3 regions of the Paenibacillus sp. CR_12 genome follow, and region 3 is predicted to be linked to each of the others. Evidence: riboswitches for the same ligand, from Rfam matches in the RefSeq annotation. Region 3 holds a riboswitch; each other region holds the start of a gene.
What was found. Region 3 has a riboswitch for ZMP and ZTP ahead of RB297_RS07930 (bifunctional 5,10-methylenetetrahydrofolate dehydrogenase/5,10-methenyltetrahydrofolate cyclohydrolase). Riboswitches for the same ligand answer to the same signal wherever they lie in the genome.
Positions count from the first base shown of each region.

Region 1: another riboswitch for ZMP and ZTP. It lies ahead of purT (phosphoribosylglycinamide formyltransferase 2); the one in region 3 lies ahead of RB297_RS07930 (bifunctional 5,10-methylenetetrahydrofolate dehydrogenase/5,10-methenyltetrahydrofolate cyclohydrolase).
Region 2: another riboswitch for ZMP and ZTP. It lies ahead of rpiB (ribose 5-phosphate isomerase B); the one in region 3 lies ahead of RB297_RS07930 (bifunctional 5,10-methylenetetrahydrofolate dehydrogenase/5,10-methenyltetrahydrofolate cyclohydrolase).

Region 1 is NZ_JAVFHO010000002.1:770,787-776,761, forward strand. Features, by position in the region: gene RB297_RS07090 (MATE family efflux transporter) at 1-1,326, opposite strand, end outside; gene purT (phosphoribosylglycinamide formyltransferase 2) at 1,644-2,804, opposite strand; ZMP/ZTP riboswitch at 2,887-2,968, opposite strand; gene RB297_RS07100 (LysR family transcriptional regulator) at 3,029-3,904, opposite strand; gene dapA (4-hydroxy-tetrahydrodipicolinate synthase) at 4,016-4,891, shown strand; gene RB297_RS07110 (ATP-binding protein) at 5,158-5,975, shown strand, end outside.
Region 2 is NZ_JAVFHO010000006.1:157,606-163,580, reverse strand. Features, by position in the region: gene RB297_RS22400 (L-threonylcarbamoyladenylate synthase) at 1-898, shown strand, start outside; gene RB297_RS22395 (manganese efflux pump MntP) at 968-1,531, shown strand; gene RB297_RS22390 (low molecular weight protein arginine phosphatase) at 1,586-2,173, shown strand; ZMP/ZTP riboswitch at 2,281-2,362, shown strand; gene rpiB (ribose 5-phosphate isomerase B) at 2,477-2,941, shown strand; gene RB297_RS22380 (TIGR01440 family protein) at 3,021-3,605, shown strand; gene RB297_RS22375 (serine hydroxymethyltransferase) at 3,696-4,946, shown strand; gene upp (uracil phosphoribosyltransferase) at 5,282-5,911, shown strand.
Region 3 is NZ_JAVFHO010000002.1:942,052-948,026, forward strand. Features, by position in the region: gene RB297_RS07920 (glycoside hydrolase family 32 protein) at 1-327, opposite strand, end outside; gene RB297_RS07925 (LacI family DNA-binding transcriptional regulator) at 499-1,491, opposite strand; gene RB297_RS07930 (bifunctional 5,10-methylenetetrahydrofolate dehydrogenase/5,10-methenyltetrahydrofolate cyclohydrolase) at 1,778-2,626, opposite strand; ZMP/ZTP riboswitch at 2,693-2,772, opposite strand; gene RB297_RS07935 (permease) at 2,927-3,937, shown strand; gene RB297_RS07940 (TIGR03943 family putative permease subunit) at 4,045-5,022, shown strand; gene RB297_RS07945 (CobW family GTP-binding protein) at 5,019-5,975, shown strand, end outside.

The DNA of each region.
Region 1 (5,975 bases), 170 kb from region 3:
CGGCGTGCTCAACCTCTTGATGCTCAGATAGTAAGCGATGCCGAGCGGAATAACGGCGCCCAGCCAAGCCAGCGGATTTGCCAGGCTTGCACCGAGGAGGCCGATCTGCGCGGTCAGGAAGATAGCAGCCAGTACCCGCATGATCAGCTCCATGATGCCCGCCACAGTGGGAATTAAGCTCCGACCAAGCCCCTGAAGCGTGAAGCGGTAGATAAACAGCAGCGACAGAAGCAGATAGGTGCTGCCGTTCGATAAGAAATACAGCCTGCTGAGCGACAGCAATTCCTCTTGGCCTTGACCCACAAAAAGGCTGACGGCGGCAGGACCCGCGAATATAACCAGCAGGCCCACGACGATGCTGAATGATCCTGAGAGCCAAATACACTGCTTAACCCCCAGTTTGATCCGGTCTATGCGATTCGCTCCGAAGTTCTGAGCGGCAAAAGTCGCCATCGTAATCCCGAAGGAACTCATCGGCTGCGTGGCGAGCATATCAATCTTCTGAGCTGCGGTATAAGCCGCAACGGCTGTTGCCCCGAGACCGTTTAGCGTGATCTGCAGAATAATGGCTCCGATGGCGATGATGGAGGCTTGGAAGCCCATCGGAAAACCTACCCACATATGCTGGCGAATAAATTTCCAATCGATGGACCAGTCGGCATTCTTGAATTGAAGGAGCGGGACCTTCTTATGAATGTAGATCAGACAGAGCAGGCAGGAGAACAGCTGCGATACAACCGTGGCAAGTCCGGCTCCGGCTACTCCCATCTTAAATACGAGAATGAATAAGAGGTCGAGCACGATGTTCAGTATGCTTGCAACGACCAGGAAGAGAAGCGGCGTCCGGCTGTCGCCGAGAGCGCGGAGCAGGTTAGCCAGCAAATTAAACAGAACGGCCGCGCCGACGCCCCAGTTAATGACGATCAGATACGAATACGCATCATCCAAAATTTCGGCAGGGGTGTTCATCATGACGAGGACGGGTCTCGTAAATATAACGCTCACGATGGTGAGGAATACCGTGAACACCAGACTGATCCATACACTCGTTCCCACGCTTTTGCGGACGCCTGCGATATCCTTAGCTCCAAAACGCTGTGCCGTTATGATAGACAAGCCAGCCGTCAAGCCTTGGGCAAAGCCGATGACAAAAAACAAAATGCTGCCTGTCGAGCCAACGGCTGCAAGTGCGTTTACGCCTATGGTACGTCCCACGATTAGGGTGTCTGCCATGTTGTAAAATTGTTGAAAAATATTACCGATCAAAAGCGGGATGGTAAACATGATAATCAGCTTGATCGGACTTCCTTGCGTCATGTCTCTCATGTAGATTCTCCTATGCCGTCAATAAACGTTCCTCTAAAGATTTATTTGAAATATTATGCTTCAAACAGCGCTTATCGCATCGAATGGAAACATTATAATGGGTGAGGGTCGTTTGTATTCTTGTGTATCTTATCATGAAAGAACATAAATTTCTCCTATTTATTCCCGAAATCAAAACTAAAAGCAAGTACTCGTCATTCGAAGAGTCTGTACCCGATTTGGATCCCTGATTTCTCTATAACTGAAAAGGCCAACCGGTCATTTCGGTTGGCCTTTTCAACATGATGACATGTGATATCCCTATGGAATTCCGATGTTTATGCCTCTTCGACGGCAAGCTTATCCAAGGCCAGCTTCGCACGTGACCGCGCTTCTTCGACATCGCCGGCGGTTGACAGCGCGACTGCTACTCGTCTTCCGACCTTGGTTACCGGTTTGCCGAACATGCGAAGCTGCGTATTCGGAACGGCCAGCGCTTGATCGGCGCCTGTAATCGTATAGTCTTCCAGCTCTCGGCCGGCTTTCAGGGGGCGGCTGGCTCCCGGCGTGATCAATTCGATCTCTGGTATCGGAAACCCGAGAATGGCACGGACATGAAGCGCAAATTCGGATAGATTTTGCGTGACCAGCGTAACCAGCCCAGTATCATGCGGACGCGGGGATACCTCGCTGAAGTACACCTTATCCTCGGCCAAAAATAATTCAACGCCGAACAAGCCGTATCCGCCAAGCTCGTCGGTAATCTTCCGCGCAATATATTTAGCTTCCTCGATTTGCGCTTCAGACATGTCGTGCGGCTGCCACGATTCGATATAATCTCCGCTTTCCTGAATATGCCCGATCGGCGCACAGAAGCTTGTTCCATTGACGGAGCGGACGGTCAGAAGCGTGATTTCCGACTGGAATGAAATGAATTCCTCAATGATCACCCTTCCGTTCTGAACGCGGCCGCCTTCCATGGCGATGTTCCAGCAGGACTCGATATCCCCTTCCGAACGGCACACGCTTTGACCTTTGCCGGAGGAGCTCATCAACGGTTTGATCACGCACGGAAAACCCATGTCCAGGACAGACTGCTTGAATTCCTCATAGGTATCGGCAAATCGATAGTCCGCAGTCGGCAGTCCCAACTCCTCTGATGCCAACCGGCGGATCCCCTCACGGTCCATCGTAAGCTTTGCGGCTCTGGCGGTAGGAATCACCCGAAACCCCTCATCCTCCAGCTTCACCAGCTCCGCAGTAGCCAGCGCTTCAATCTCCGGAACGATCAGGTCCGGCTTTTCCAACTCAATAATAGCGCGCAGCTTCTCTCCGTCCAGCATATCGATCACATGGCTGTGATCGGCAACGTGCATGGCAGGAGCATCGGCATAACGATCGACGGCAACGGTTTGGACACCCAATCGTTGTGCTTCAATTACGACTTCTTTCCCTAGTTCTCCGGATCCCAGCAGCAATATTTTTTTCGTTTTGAACATCGTTGTTTTATCCCCTTTTCATAGTTTCAGAGACGATAGAAGCCCAAGAAAATAATAAAGAGGTAAGGGAAATAAACTCCCTTACCTCTGCCCAGGCGTACGGCCGTTGTCATTCATGTGCTCCCTCATGGTTCCCCCATGCTACGCCAGTCACACATAAACCTATACATTGTTACATAAATGATACTGAATCTTTTCGTTAAATGCAATATCAGCCTGCGTCCTTAGGATTTAGACTTCAACATTTCGATCATATCCTGAAGCGAGTGTGACAGCCACTTCTTAGGATGAACGACAATCTGGATGTCCAGTCGAATGTCAGGGTGTTGAAAGGGAAGAACCGCCAGCTCTCCCCTCTTGATTTCCTCCTCTGCTACCATTCTCGGCAATAGGGAGATGCCGGTGCCGGACATGATATATCTTTTTATTGCCTCGGGGTTGCCCAATTCCAAACCAATACGGACGGGAGCTCCGCTGGCGCGCAGCACTTTTTCCAACATGATTCGGTAATTGCAAGTATCCTCGGTCATAATCCATTCGTAATCAGCCAGATGCTCCAGCTCGATGACGGGCAACCAGCGAAGCGGATGATCCGGATGGGCAATCAAATGGAGGGGCTCTTCCCGGATCGAGATCCAATTCAATGAAGTGTCTTCCGGTTTGTTCTCCAGAATAAGCCCGAGATCGTACTCGCCCTCTCTTACCTTACTGACGATGCTATCTTCACGATCCGTTTGCAAGCGGATGGCAAGATCTTCATGCTCCTGTCTTAGCCGATGAAGGACGGATGGAAGAAAATATGCGGCAAGCGAATCGATCGTTCCAATCGATAAGATGCCCCCGCCTTGTTTCGTCAGCTTTTCCTTAGACTGCTGGAACAGATCCAGCATTTGGACAGCATACTTGAACAGCTCCTCCCCTGACTTCGTCAGGCGCAGGCCTCTGCCATACCGTTCAAACAGCTTGACGCCGTATTCCTTCTCCAGCTTCTGAATCTGGGTGGTAACGCTGGATTGTGCATAACCCAATTCGTCAGCAGCTTTAGTAAAGCTCTTTCGAACAGCAACCTCCCTGAAGGTTTGCAGATAGATCAGTTCCATCGCTTTCTCCTCATCAATAATATTGATAATAACTATCTATTATTATAGATAACACCGATTCCGATTCCCATGGTAAAGTAAAGCCACAATTCATGAAATGGAGGAAAGATCATGTTGAGTCCGCAAGATTTGAGAGGTATTTATGTTCCGGTGGTCACTCCCTTTTCACATGAATACGCATTGGATGTTCCGTCTTATCATCGTTATTTGGAGAATTTGTTATCCCATGACATTCAAGGATTGATCATCAACGGTACGACCGGAGAGGCGCCGACGGTAACTTGGGAAGAGGTCGTTCAGGTGGTGGAGGAAACGCGAAAAGGTCTGGACGGACGGCAATTGCCGGTCATTATTGGTACGGGTACCAACGATACGTTCTCCAGCATGAAGCGGACGGAATGGGCAGGACATATCGGGGCAGACGCGGTATTGGTGGTCACGCCGTATTACAGCCGCCCTTCGATTGAGGGCATTATACAACATTTCTGCAAAGTCGCAGAGGTGGGGATACCGGTTATTTTGTACGAAGTTCCTTCGCGCACTGGAATTTCCTTACCGGTTGATGCCATTCGAAGAATCATGGAGATCCCCGGTGTCATCGGAATGAAGGACAGCACTGCGAGTACGGAGCTTATGAGAAGCTTGTCTCCATACGATACGAAGCCTGTTCTATGCGGGGACGATGTCCGCTTTCATGAGATGCTGCGTCATGGTGCATCCGGGGGCATTTTGGCGTCGGCCAATGTGAATACCGAGGCTTTTATTCGTGTGTATCAATTAGCTGCCCAAGGGGATTATTCTCGTTCCGAAAAGGAGTTTGAAGTGCTGCTTCCCGTTATTCATCAGTTGTTCGCAGAATCCAATCCCGCTCCGCTAAAATGGCTGCTTGCCAAGCAAGGCCTTATCTCATCCGACACCCTGCGCCTGCCGATGGGCACCATTACGGATGAGCTCAAGCTATCCTTGGATCAAGCACTCAAAAACTGAGAAACTTTAAATCGTGGACGTAATAGATTTCTCCTCAAGAGTGGCGGGGCGCATACGCTGCCTTGCCTTTCTTGAATGGATGATTCGGATGCGATAGGGCGCACATGCTTTCAATCAGCAGATGATGGGATGGATGATACTGACATTTTACGCAAAAAAAGAAATCCTGCTTAAATCTATCGCTTTAAAGGATTGATGAATGAAATCGCCCCACTTATAATATGGGTACATTCAATTCCTCCCAGAAATTTGAAAGGAGACTTGCAGTGCTGCCCTATTCCACCCCTAATCATGATTTTGCCTTCGAACAATCTGTAATCGGTATGGCTTTGGTATCGCTAGATGGAACGATTCTTAAGGTCAATTCGGCACTATGTGATCTGTTGGGTTACTCGCCGCAGGAGTTAACTGCCGGGGCGCCGCAAGAAGAAAACAGCCTGCGCGAGTTATTGAATCGAGTGATTCAGAACGCTAGGGCTGCCCAGGGTCATCAGCCATCCGTCCCCCCGGTTGAACATGCTTACCGTCATCCGTCTGATCGCGAGTTATACCTTAGTGCACGCTGCAGCGTTGATCACGATCCGGAGCGGGGGCCCAAGGGATACTTGGTACAATTCGAGGATCGATCGCTGCTGAGGCAGCTCATGAAACAGCTGGAGCAGAAGGAACAGAAGCTGAACGAGAAGGAAAATTCGTTTCTGCAGCTGCTGGAAGAGCTCCCTCTCTCCGTACTCATAACTAAAAAAGGCATTGTGCACTATGTTAATTCTGCCGCGCTCCGACTCGTCAATGCGACGCACTCACATGACGTGCTGGGCATTTCAACCGACGTGATCGTCGACGCATCGTATCATCAAGCATTGATGAAACGCAGGGCAACGTATGCCGAGAGCGGAGAAATCGGAAGCGTCGATTATCTGATACGCTGTCTGGACGGGCAGGAGAAGATGGTCACGGGATTCACGTTAATCATACAATATGAAGGCGAGAAAGCGGCCGTCGGCATCTTCAAGGACATCACGGAGCAGCGAATGGAAGAGGACCGCGTGATGCAATCCGAGAAGCTGACGACCGCCGGCCAATT
Region 2 (5,975 bases), on a different contig from region 3:
GGACAATCCGTTGATCGTGCATATCTCGGAGCTGGCTCAGCTTGACGGCTTGGTCCAGCAGGTGAACGAGACGGAGCGGGCGCTGATGGCGTCGTTCTGGCCCGGACCGCTGTCGCTGGTGCTGCCCGTGAAACCGGGCGCCGTATCGCCTCGCGTGACGGCCGGGCTCGATACGGTTGCCGTGCGGATGCCGGATCACCCCGTGGCGCTGGCTCTGATCAGCGCCGCCGGTTGTCCGCTTGCCGCACCGAGCGCGAATCGCTCCGGCCGGCCAAGCCCGACGCTGGCCAGCCATGTGCTGGAGGATCTGGCGGGGGCGATCGACGGCGTGCTCGACGGCGGCCCGGCCGGGGTGGGCGTCGAGTCGACGGTGGTGCAGGTCGGCGAAGACGGTGCCGTCACGGTGCTCCGCCCGGGCGGCGTCACGGCCGAGCAGCTTGCCGCGGTGGCGGCAAGCGTGCGCCAGGACCCGGCGCTGCAGCGCGCCGCCGGGGAGGCGGAGAGCCCGGCGCCGCGCTCGCCGGGCATGAAGTACACGCACTACGCACCGAAGGGTGCGATGTGCGTGGTGCAGGGCCCGCGTGCCGAAGCGGTGTCGGCACGCATCGCGGCCGAGCTCGAGGCGGCGGCCCGGCGCGGGGAGGTGACCGGCGTGCTGTCGTTCGACGAGCACATCGGTCGCTACCGCGCGGACGTTGCCGTCTCGCTCGGCAGCCTGGCCGCGCCGGAGGAAGCGGCCCGCCGGCTGTACGCCGGCCTGCGCCGCTTCGATGAAGAAGGCGCGACTTTCATCCTGGCCGAAGCGTGCCCGGAGCAGGGGCTTGGCGCAGCCGTCATGAACCGGCTGCTGAAGGCCGCGGGACATCACATCATCCACGTCAATGCCGATGCTGATTGAACGGTTTTAGCATGATTTCCCCCTTGTCCGCATATGGTGTACAAGACCATGGGACTTGGGGGAATGGGGATGTTGGAGGCGTCTGTCCAATCGGGACAGCTTGCGGCGATTCTGCTGATGGCGGTTGCACTCGGGCTAGACGCATTTTCGCTTGGCATCGGAGTCGGAATGAGAGGCGGCATGCGCTTAGGCCATATGCTGGGCATCAGCTTCATGATCGCAATGTTTCACATGCTAATGCCGCTGGCGGGCTTGTTTGCCGGCCGCTATGTAGGTATGCTGCTGGGTCACGTCACAGGGCTTGCAGCCGGCGGGCTGCTCCTCCTGCTGGGCGGGCATATGCTGTATAATTCTTGGCGGGGCGGGGAAGGTCAGCGCATTCATCCTACCGCGTTCTTGGGCATGCTGCTGTTTTCGCTCAGCGTCAGCATCGACTCCTTCTCGGTAGGCGTTTCGCTCGGGATGTTCGTGGATGATGTGCTGCTGATCGTGATCTCCTTCGGTGTCGTGGGCGGTTTGCTGTCCATTCTTGGCCTGCTGCTCGGCCGTCAGGCGAGCAACAAGCTGGGGGAGTACGGCGAGATGCTGGGCGGACTGATTTTGATCATCTTTGGCGTGATGTTTATCTTTTGATGCAATATTTGTTACAATAATCCCAAAACAACCTACAACGGGAGGTACGGGACCGTGAAAAATATATTGTTTGTCTGCACGGGGAATACCTGCCGCAGCCCGATGGCGGAAGGGATGCTGCGCAAGCTCGCCAAACAGCGGGGCATTCCCCTGGAAACGCAATCCGCCGGCGTCTCGGCCGTGGACGGCATGCCGGTATCCCGTCATGCGGAATCGATACTGCGGGACCAGGATATTCAAGATCGTTTGGTATCTAAGCCGCTGACCGCGAATCTTGTGGAATGGGCAGACCTGATTCTGACGCTGACCCAGTCGCATAAGCAGTATGCGATTCGGCAGTTCCCGCATGCGGCCGACAAGATGCACACGCTGAAGGAGTTTGTGGAGGATGACCGGCGGGTGCTGGATGATCTGCGGGAGCAGGACAGCCTGTACGCGACGCTTGAGCTGGCCAGATCGCTGGGCCGCGATGTCAGCGACCGCGACCGGGAGCGTCTGATCGAGCTGCGCCAGCGCATTCCGAGCTTCGATATCTCCGATCCTTTCGGCGGCTCGCGGGAGGAATACGAGGCGACGGCGGCGGAGATTCGGACGGCGCTCTTCCGCCTGCTGGACAAGCTGGAAGCGGATCAGCATAAATAGGATTGGGTTCCACGGAAGCGAAGAGTGAATCTGGATCCGGGCTCAATCTGGCTAAAAAAGCCGCTTGCCTTTCGCAGGGTATTGCTTTAAGATGAAGGTGAAAAACATGAATCCGATGTAACTGGCGACGAAGTGGATGAAACCACGATGGAGCATCGGAATATACGGCCGGTCGCCTGGGCAAAGAGCATTTGGAGCACAATACGTGCGCCGACTGCTCTTTTTTCGTCTTTTGCGTGGAGTTTGGGTTATAATGAAACAAGCTAAAACGCAAAAGCGAACATTCGAGGGGGTTTTTCATAGATGAAAATTGCATTGGGTACCGATCATGCCGGCATTCGTCTGAAAGAGGAGATCGTGGAGGTCATTCGGGGTCTTGGACACGAGGTGGAGGATCTTGGCTGCGGCTGTTCCGATTCCGTGGATTATCCCGATTACGCGCTTCCGGTGTGCGAGAAGGTGGTCTCGGGTGAAGCGGATCGGGGCATTCTGATCTGCGGAACGGGAATCGGCATGAGCATTGCCGCCAACAAGGTGCCGGGCATCCGCTGCGCGCTGACGCATGATGTATTTTCGGCCAAAGCCACGCGTGAGCATAATGACAGCAACGTGATTGCGCTGGGCGAGCGCGTCGTCGGCCCCGGGCTTGCTGCCGAGATCGTCAGCGCATGGCTGACAACGGATTTCAGCCAGGGCGAACGCCATGTCGGCCGCGTGAACAAGATCAAGGCCATCGAGGAGCGTTACCTGAAGAGCGAATCGCGATAGGTCGACGCGTAAGCTGCTGCGGTTATTGCGTATGGAATGAAGCATCTTCTGTGAAAAAATTCATCGGGAGGACTGTGACATGACGGATATCTCCAAGGTTTCCTTGAGCGAACAGACGGCGCGGATCGTCCGCGAGCTGGCCGAAGCGGCAGCCTTAGGACCGGGCAAGGTGCTGGTCATCGGAGCCAGCACCAGTGAAGTGGTCGGACGCCGGATCGGCACGGGCGGCGCTCTTGAAACGGCGCAGCAGCTTCTTCAGGGCATTGCCGAGGTTCAAGCGGAATTCAGCTTCGCTGTAGCCTATCAATGCTGTGAGCATTTGAACCGGGCGCTAGTCATGGAGCGGGGGCTGCTTGAAGAGCTGCGCCTGACGGAAGTGGCGGCTGTACCGATTCCGGGGGCGGGAGGCTCCATGGCCTCGGCGGCGTATCGGAGTATGAAGGAGCCCTGCCTTGCGGAATCCATTGAGGCCCATGCGGGTGTCGATATCGGCGAGACGCTGATCGGCATGCATTTGCGAAGAGTGGCGGTTCCGTTCAGGCCGAGCGAGCGTTATATCGGCGATGCGCGCGTAACGGCGGCTTACACCCGGCCGAAGCTGATCGGCGGAGAACGCGCCGTGTACCGGCTTGAGCAGCGGGATGATTCCACGCTGTGCGATTGATTCGAATGAGAGCCCGCTTTAGTCATTAGGTAAACTTGTAGTCTTGACTTGGCAAGAGAAAATAACGATTGATTATGGGAGGATATGAACATGATGGAACATTTGCGGAAGAATGACCCGGCTGTATTGGAAGCGATGGATTTGGAACTGAAGCGTCAACGCAGCAACATTGAGCTGATTGCCTCCGAGAACATCGTCAGCGAAGCGGTTATGGAAGCCATGGGGACGGTGCTGACGAATAAATATGCGGAAGGCTACCCTGGCAAGCGTTATTACGGCGGCTGTGAGCGAGTGGATATCGTGGAGGATATCGCCCGTGACCGCGCGAAGGAATTGTTCGGTGCCGAGCATGCCAACGTTCAGCCGCACTCCGGCGCCCAAGCGAACATGGCGGTGTATTTGGCTGCGCTCAAGCCTGGAGATACCGTGCTCGGCATGAACCTGGCCCACGGCGGCCATTTGACTCACGGAAGCCCGGTTAACGCGTCCGGCCTTCTGTACAATTTCGTTGCATACGGCGTGCAGGAAGACACGTTCCTTATCGATTACGACGAAGTCCGCAAAGCGGCTTTCAAACACCGTCCTCGTCTGATCGTGGCGGGTGCAAGTGCATATCCTCGCATTATTGATTTCGAGAAGCTTGCTGCCATCGCGAACGACGTAGGCGCATTGTTCATGGTCGATATGGCTCATATTGCGGGTCTTGTTGCCGCGGGTCTTCACCCGAATCCGGTTCCGCATGCCCATTTCGTAACCACCACGACGCACAAGACTCTTCGCGGACCTCGCGGCGGCATGATCCTGTGCAAGAAGGCATGGGCACAGGCGATCGACAAAGCGGTGTTCCCAGGCTCCCAGGGCGGACCGCTCATGCATGTCATTGCTTCCAAGGCCGTTGCGCTTGGCGAAGCATTGGATCCGTCCTTCAAGACGTATGCAGAGAACGTCGTGAAGAACGCGAAAGTGCTGGCTGACACCCTGATCGAGGAAGGCCTGAACATCGTTTCCGGCGGAACCGATAACCATCTGATGCTGGTCGATACCCGCAATCTGGACATCACCGGCAAAGACGCAGAGAAGGTGCTGGATTCCATCGGGATTACCGTCAACAAGAACGCCATCCCGTTTGATCCGACGAGCCCGTTTGTCACGAGCGGTATCCGTATCGGTACGCCGGCAGTAACCTCCCGCGGCATGGATGAGCAGGCGATGGTGAAAATCGCGAAGATTATTGCCATGACCTTGAAGCAGCCTAAAGACGAAGCAACGCTGGAAAAAGCGGGCCGTTTGGTGGCTGAGCTTACGGATCAATATCCTCTTTATGCCGAAATGAAATATTAATCACAGTTTCGTCAGCATAAGAGGCCTATGATAAGAGGACCCCACCTGAAGGTGGGGTCCTCTTTTAGGAGCTGTCACATTCTGGCCAGATTGCTATGCTCGCATGCTCCCGGTCGGGTCGCTTGGCGGTGAGGATCAATATAGGCGAAAATGGAAAACCTAGGTGCAGGGCTGACGAAGATCCGGTTATAAGGTCAAAACTCACGGAAATAAACATGACTCGTGCAGGTGTCAATTGACTAGAGGGAATGATATAATAGACAGGATTTATGGAGCTCACAAGTATTTACGCCCATATTGAAATAACATTTGCATTCAAACCGGAGGGACCAGACATGGGAAAATTGGTGATTTGTGATCACCCGTTGATTCAACACAAACTTACATTTATACGCGATATGCGGACTAACACAAAAGACTTTCGCGAATTGGTAGACGAAGTCGCGACTTTGATGGCTTATGAAATTACGCGGGAGGTTCCTCTTGAATCGATATCTGTTCAGACGCCGGTAGCCGAAACCCAAGGGAAAGTCATTTCCGGCCGGATGCTCGGCCTCGTGCCGATCCTGCGTGCGGGTCTTGGCATGCTGGACGGCGTGGTCAAGCTGCTTCCCGCTGCCAAGGTAGGGCATGTCGGATTGTTCCGCGACCCGGAAACGCTTCAGCCCGTGGAATATTATACGAAGCTTCCAACCGACGTGACGGAGCGGGAATTGATCGTCATCGATCCGATGCTGGCAACGGGCGGATCGGCCATCGCTGCAATCGACGTGCTGAAGAAGCGCGGCTGCACCCAGATCAAGATGATGAATCTCGTGGCTGCGCCGGAAGGCGTAAAGGCCGTGCATGACGTCCATCCGGACGTGGATATTTACGTTGCTGCTCTGGATGAAGGGCTCAACGACCACGGCTACATCGTACCGGGCCTGGGTGATGCAGGAGATCGGCTGTACGGCACGAAATAAGAGCCGAGCCAGTCATTCGTACGACTTGAATTGAAAAAACAAGCATGCAAAGAGGGGTAATTTC
Region 3 (5,975 bases):
GATACCGCTGCCCGAATAAGCGCCATAAGCATCATGCGGGTGACCGGGTTCAATAGCGATGCCTTGGTTCTGCCAAAACACCAGATCTTTCGAGGAAGTATGGTACCAGTATTTCAAGCCGTGAAACGTACCCAGAGGAAACCATTGGTAAAACAAGTGATACTCTCCGTTGTAATAAGAAAATCCATTGGGATCATTCATCAGGCCCATGATGGGCTGCACGTGAAATTTTTGCCTCCATTCGCTTAATCGCACTTTCTTCCTAATGGAGGAAAGCTCTTCGGGAGAAGCCTGATCCAGGCGTCGGTATTTCAGTTCTCTGTCCATATCTCTTCTCCTTATAAATGGGCTTGCTGAAAAATCAAACTGAACATGCTAACACGTGCACGCTACTGTGGTGGAACCGGTTCCAATCAAAGGTAAAAATAATGAACTCAGTTCCAATACCAAGCAAACACTCGGATTGGAACCGGTTCCGTTATTTGAAGTATAAAATACCTAATTCAGATTGTCAACGCTTTCCCGATGAATCATCTCGCAATTCATGACCGTCAGGAAATCCACCGGCTCGTCGTTGACCAGCTTCATAATATGCTGTGCCGCGAGGTGGCCCGCTTGGAAATATCCATATTTCACCGTTGTTAACCCGGGATGAATCACCTCGGTTACGTCGTATCCGCCAAATCCGGTCACGGAAAGTTGGTCGGGAATAGAGATGCCTTTCATGTGCGCCGCTTTCATCACGCCTAGCGCAATGTTGTCCGTGGCGCAGACCACGGCCGTTGGCAGCGTTCGGTGAAGCTCAAACATGGAGCATGCCGTCTTCACACCATCCGACATCTTGAATCCACTCTCATAGAGAACCGCTTCCGCCTCTTCATACTCGCTTACCGCTTTGAGGAACCCTTCCTTCCGCTTGACTCCGACGGCTACGTCCTTTTCCGTCACCCCGATATAGGCAATTTGACGATGTCCCATCGACAGCACGTACCGGCCCATGTCATAACCTGCGGCATAATCGTTATAGATCATGCTGTGGACATGTTCATGCTGTTGTCCGAGCAGAATGACCGGAATGCCGATCTCTTGAATCGCGGCAAGATGGGTTTCCGTCACCTGCGTGGCGAACAGAATAATGCCTGATATTTTTTGTCTGGCGAGATCATACAGCGCTTCGATCTCCCTGGATAAATCCTGGCTTGCGTTGATGATCAGTAGCTGATATCCGTGTTTTCTTAATTCTTCGTCCATGCCGGCGACAGTCTGCGATGCGGAGAAGGAGTCCAGACGCGGCATAATGGTGCCGATCATGCTCGTTTTTTTCGCTTTCAGGCTTTGCGCAAAAGAATTCGGGATATAGCCGGTTTCCTGAATAACCTGCTCAATCTTGCGGCGTGTCGCATGACTGACGGATCCTCCGTTCAAGAAACGGGAGACCGTGCTTTTGGCAACTCCGGCTTTGTGGGCAATATCGGCGATCGTGTTCTTCATGCCAAGATCTCCGGAGCCGTTAGCAGCGCTGCATCGAACGGATCTTTCTCTGGAGCTCCCTGTTGTCCCGCACAACAGGCCATGATTCGTATAAACATGAATCTCTCCCCTTCGTATTTCTCTTATTCCTAACTATACCATGACGTCCAGGGGTCCGTGAAATGCGGGCTCCAAGCCTAGCATTGCATGGTCCATATTTGCAGGCTCTGGCATAAAATGAAAGATTCGAAGGGGATGATTCATGGGTGCAGCCTTGCTTCACATGCAAGTAGTCAAGTGCATTCCCTTAAGCTTGGACGGTTCGCTCGGCCGATTCGACGGTATGCTTCAGCAATGTCGCTATCGTCACGGGGCCGACGCCCGCCGGTACCGGCGTGATTGCGGAAGCCGCCTTGGCACAGGCTTCGTAATCGCAGTCCCCGATATTCCCTTTATTGTAACCGGCGTCCAACACGACGGCACCCGGCTTGATCCAGTCCCCTTGAATGAAATTAGGCTTGCCTACGGCCGCAACCACAATATCCGCTTGGGACACAATCTCCCCAAGGTTCTTCGTTCTCGAATGGCAGATCGTAACCGTGGCGTTGCGATTGAGCAGCATCATCGATACCGGCTTGCCCAGAATCGGACTGCGTCCGACCACCACCGCATGCTTCCCTTCGATCGGCAGGCTGTAATAGTCCATAATCGCGATAATCGCCGCCGGCGTACATGACGGGTAATCGGCGAAACCAAACGCATTTTGCGAGAACCCGAGCGTGGTTACTCCATCCACGTCTTTTTTAATGTCGATGGCATCAAAAGCCGCCCGCTCATCGATATGGTGCGGTACCGGGTGCTGAAGCAGAATACCGTGGACGTTCGGATCCTCGTTCAGTGCTTGAATCGCAGCGATCAGCTCCTCCGTCGTTGTCGATGTCTCCAGCACTACTTTTTTGGATATGATGCCAAGCCGCTCGCACGCATTTCCCTTCATCCGCACATAGGTCGCCGAAGCAGGATCATCGCCAACCAGAATCGTTGCCAGACAAGGGGTTACCCCTTGCTGTTTCAATTCCTGTACCTTCACCGCCAGCTTTGCCTTGATATCATCGGATACTTTTTTTCCATCCAAAATTACGGGTTCCTTACTCATGCTAATCCGCTCCTTCGCCATTGTATTAAAAAACATAAAGAGGCAAGGCGACTCGAACGTCTCCTTACCTCTTGCCCAGGCGTACGGCATATGATCCCATGTGCTCCCTCTTGGTAACCCAAGCTACGCCAGTAACACAGGGATAACTTTTTTTAATATATCACGACTTTGGACTTCGCGCCACCGGCTATGCGGCCGCCCTTTAATCGTAAAGTTTTTGATTTATTGCCTGAAATCACGTATGTTGCCGATGGTACAAGCATAGAATGTCTTAAGAACAATTCGCTCCAGGAGGCCTTGATGAGATATCCGGCGATCTTCAAAATGCTGCCCTTTATACTGCCGCTTGCGTTCGTGATTCCGGTCTTGACGATATGGCTGCAGAGGGACTTAAACCCCATACCCAGCCAAGACCTGCAGCAGGTTAAAACCGTCTTCACGGGCATCTTCCTTGAGGCACTTCCTTTCATTTTGCTTGGAGTGCTGCTGTCGTCCCTTCTGCAGCTGTTCGTACAAGAGCAATGGGTGCGGCGTCTCACGCCGAAGAATCCGATGGTTGGCGTCCTGTTCGCTTCCATGCTCGGCATCCTGTTTCCCATCTGCGAATGCGGGATGATCCCGGTCGTTCGCAGGTTGATGCTGAAGGGGATGCCCGCCTATATCGCCGTCACCTTTATCCTCAGCGGTCCTATTCTGAATCCCATTGTATTCGCATCAACGATCATGGCCTTCCGTTCACATCCCGAAGTGACGATCGGACGAATGGGACTGGCTTTTGCAGTCGCGGTGACGACGGGTTTGCTCGTTTATGTTTTTTCAAGAAGCAGCCCCCTGAAGCGTTCCTTTCAAGAGTTCGCCGAACAGGGCTCCAGCAAGGGGGAACGTTTGTTGCATGAGCATCCCAAAACCTGGAGAAGCATGTTTGTCCACGCCGGAGACGAGCTGATCGAGATGTGCAAATATTTAGTCCTGGGCGCTTTCCTGACGGCCTGCATCCAATCCTTCATTCCGAGGGAGGAGCTGCTGGCTCTGGGGAACGGTCCTGCCGCCTCCTATCTGTTCATGATGGGCTTTGCCTTCATCCTCTCCCTTTGCTCAACTTCGGACGCCTTCGTGGCATCGGCATTCACGCACACCTTTACCGTCGGCCCGCTGGTTTCCTTCCTGGTTCTCGGCCCGATGCTGGATTTCAAAAGCCTGCTCATGCTGTCGGCTACCTTCAAGACCAAATTCGTGATCGGCTTAAGCCTGCTGGTGATTACGCTTGTCTTTATCGGCTCTGTAGCCGTCAACGCGCTATTCGGCGGTTAGGTGTAGTAAACAAACTGGAGTGGCAATACACGAAAACGGTTGGAATAACGGCACCTTCAGGCTGTTATGCCTTCGGATATCCACTTGAGATTGGAGGTGTTCGGGACGTGAAGCCCCGTCTGAGCCTGCGAAGCCACTATATACTGCGATCGCTGCTTATCGCAGCTCTGGCCGCCTATATCATGCATCTGAACGCATCAAATTCGCTGGACTATTACTTGGCTCCCCATATGCAGACCCTGCTTCTGCTCTGTCCGGTGCCGCTGTTGTTCATAGCTTTCGGCATGCTGTGGCACGCCATTGCGGGAGCTTCCGGCGAGGTGTGCGATTGCGAGCACCCCCTGCCCAGCGGACTGATCAAAAACATATCGGTTTACGGGTTATTCACGGTGCCGCTGCTGTTCGGCCTGCTCCTGCCGGACCAAGCCCTCGGCAGCGATATGGCGGCCAAAAAAGGCATGATCTACACCTATCCGAACCCCGATGTTCGCCGTAAAACCGAGGAGCGGAATGCTCCCGCCGTTTCGGGCATGGAGAAGCATGGAACGAATGATGACCTGGCGGCAGCGGAGGACATCGCACTGAACGAGCGTTTTGTTCCCAAAGACATCTACAGCGTGGAATTCGCGGAGCTGGCCAAGCGCTTATATACCTTACCCGTCATCCGAGTGGAGCCGGACATTTTCTCGGAGACCGTTGGGGCCATGGATATGTACAAACAGCATTTTCAAGGAAAGGCCATCACCGTCCAAGGATTTGTTTTCCGCGATGGACATATGAACGAAGACGCCTTCGCCGTCAGCCGCTTCCTCGTGATGTGCTGCACAGCAGACGCCGTCCCGTTCGGGGTCATGGTGCGCGCCGCGAATGCTTCGTCATTCGCGAATGACGCGTGGGTTCAGATCGATGGCACGATCCAGGTCACCACCTCGGACGGTAAGGAAACGCTGCAGATTCAAGCGGAACGGATTCAGCCGATCGAGCAGCCGTCATCCCCTTACATTTTCACGAATCCCGACTCTGTCGCAGAGTTTGATGAACTGTATTCGAATGATATCGAGACCAAGGAGGTAATCAATAAATGAACAAGATACCCGTCGTGCTGATTAGCGGATTTTTGGGGAGCGGCAAAACCACGCTGCTCCTCAGGCTGCTGGCGTATGCCGCCAATCGGCAATGGAGAACCGCCGTCCTGATGAATGAGATGGGCGAACAGGACGTGGATGGCGATATCCTATCCGGTGAAATGCCTGATCTTCCGATCGAGAAGCTGCTTGACGGCTGCATCTGCTGCACCAAACGAGACGAGCTGGGGCAAGCCCTGAAAAGCCTGTTAGATCGGAAGCCCGATCTCGTCTTCATCGAGACGACCGGAGTGGCGAATCCTGAACAGATTCTTGAGGATTTGCAGGATCCGACACTGGTGGATCGAATATCGATCCGTGGCAAAATCGCCTTGGCCGACTGCAGCAAATTCCTCGAGTATAACAGCTTCTTTGCATCCAGTCGCGAGCTGGTCCGTACCCTGCGGGGACAAATCAGCTTCGCGGACCGGATCATCCTGAACAAGGCGGGAGAATGCGAAGAGAAACAGATCCATAAAGTCATTACCTCCATTAGAAAAATCAATACGACGGCAAGCCTGTCCGTAACCGACTACAGCCGTTTGGATGAGCATGAAATGTTTGCGGCCCTTCAGCTAGAGCCAACGGAGAATCATAGCCATTCATCTCATGCTTCCAACCGGCAAGGGAGTCCTGCGGACCGCCTGCAAGGCAGCGCTTGGAGCGGCGAAGAAGATCGGAGCAAGCTGGGGCGCCGCAACCATGAAGGAGCTTTCACTCATAATGAGCATCGCCATGGTCACGGAGAAGAGGCCGGGCATGGCAGCCATTCCTATACCGGCCTGGATACCTTGACTTTATCTGCTCCAACCCCTTTCCCGCTTGAGATCAGCCTCATCGAAACCTTTCTCGCTGCACGCGGTTCCGACCTGCTACGGGCCAAAGGATATATTCAGCTCTCCACGGGTCCCTCC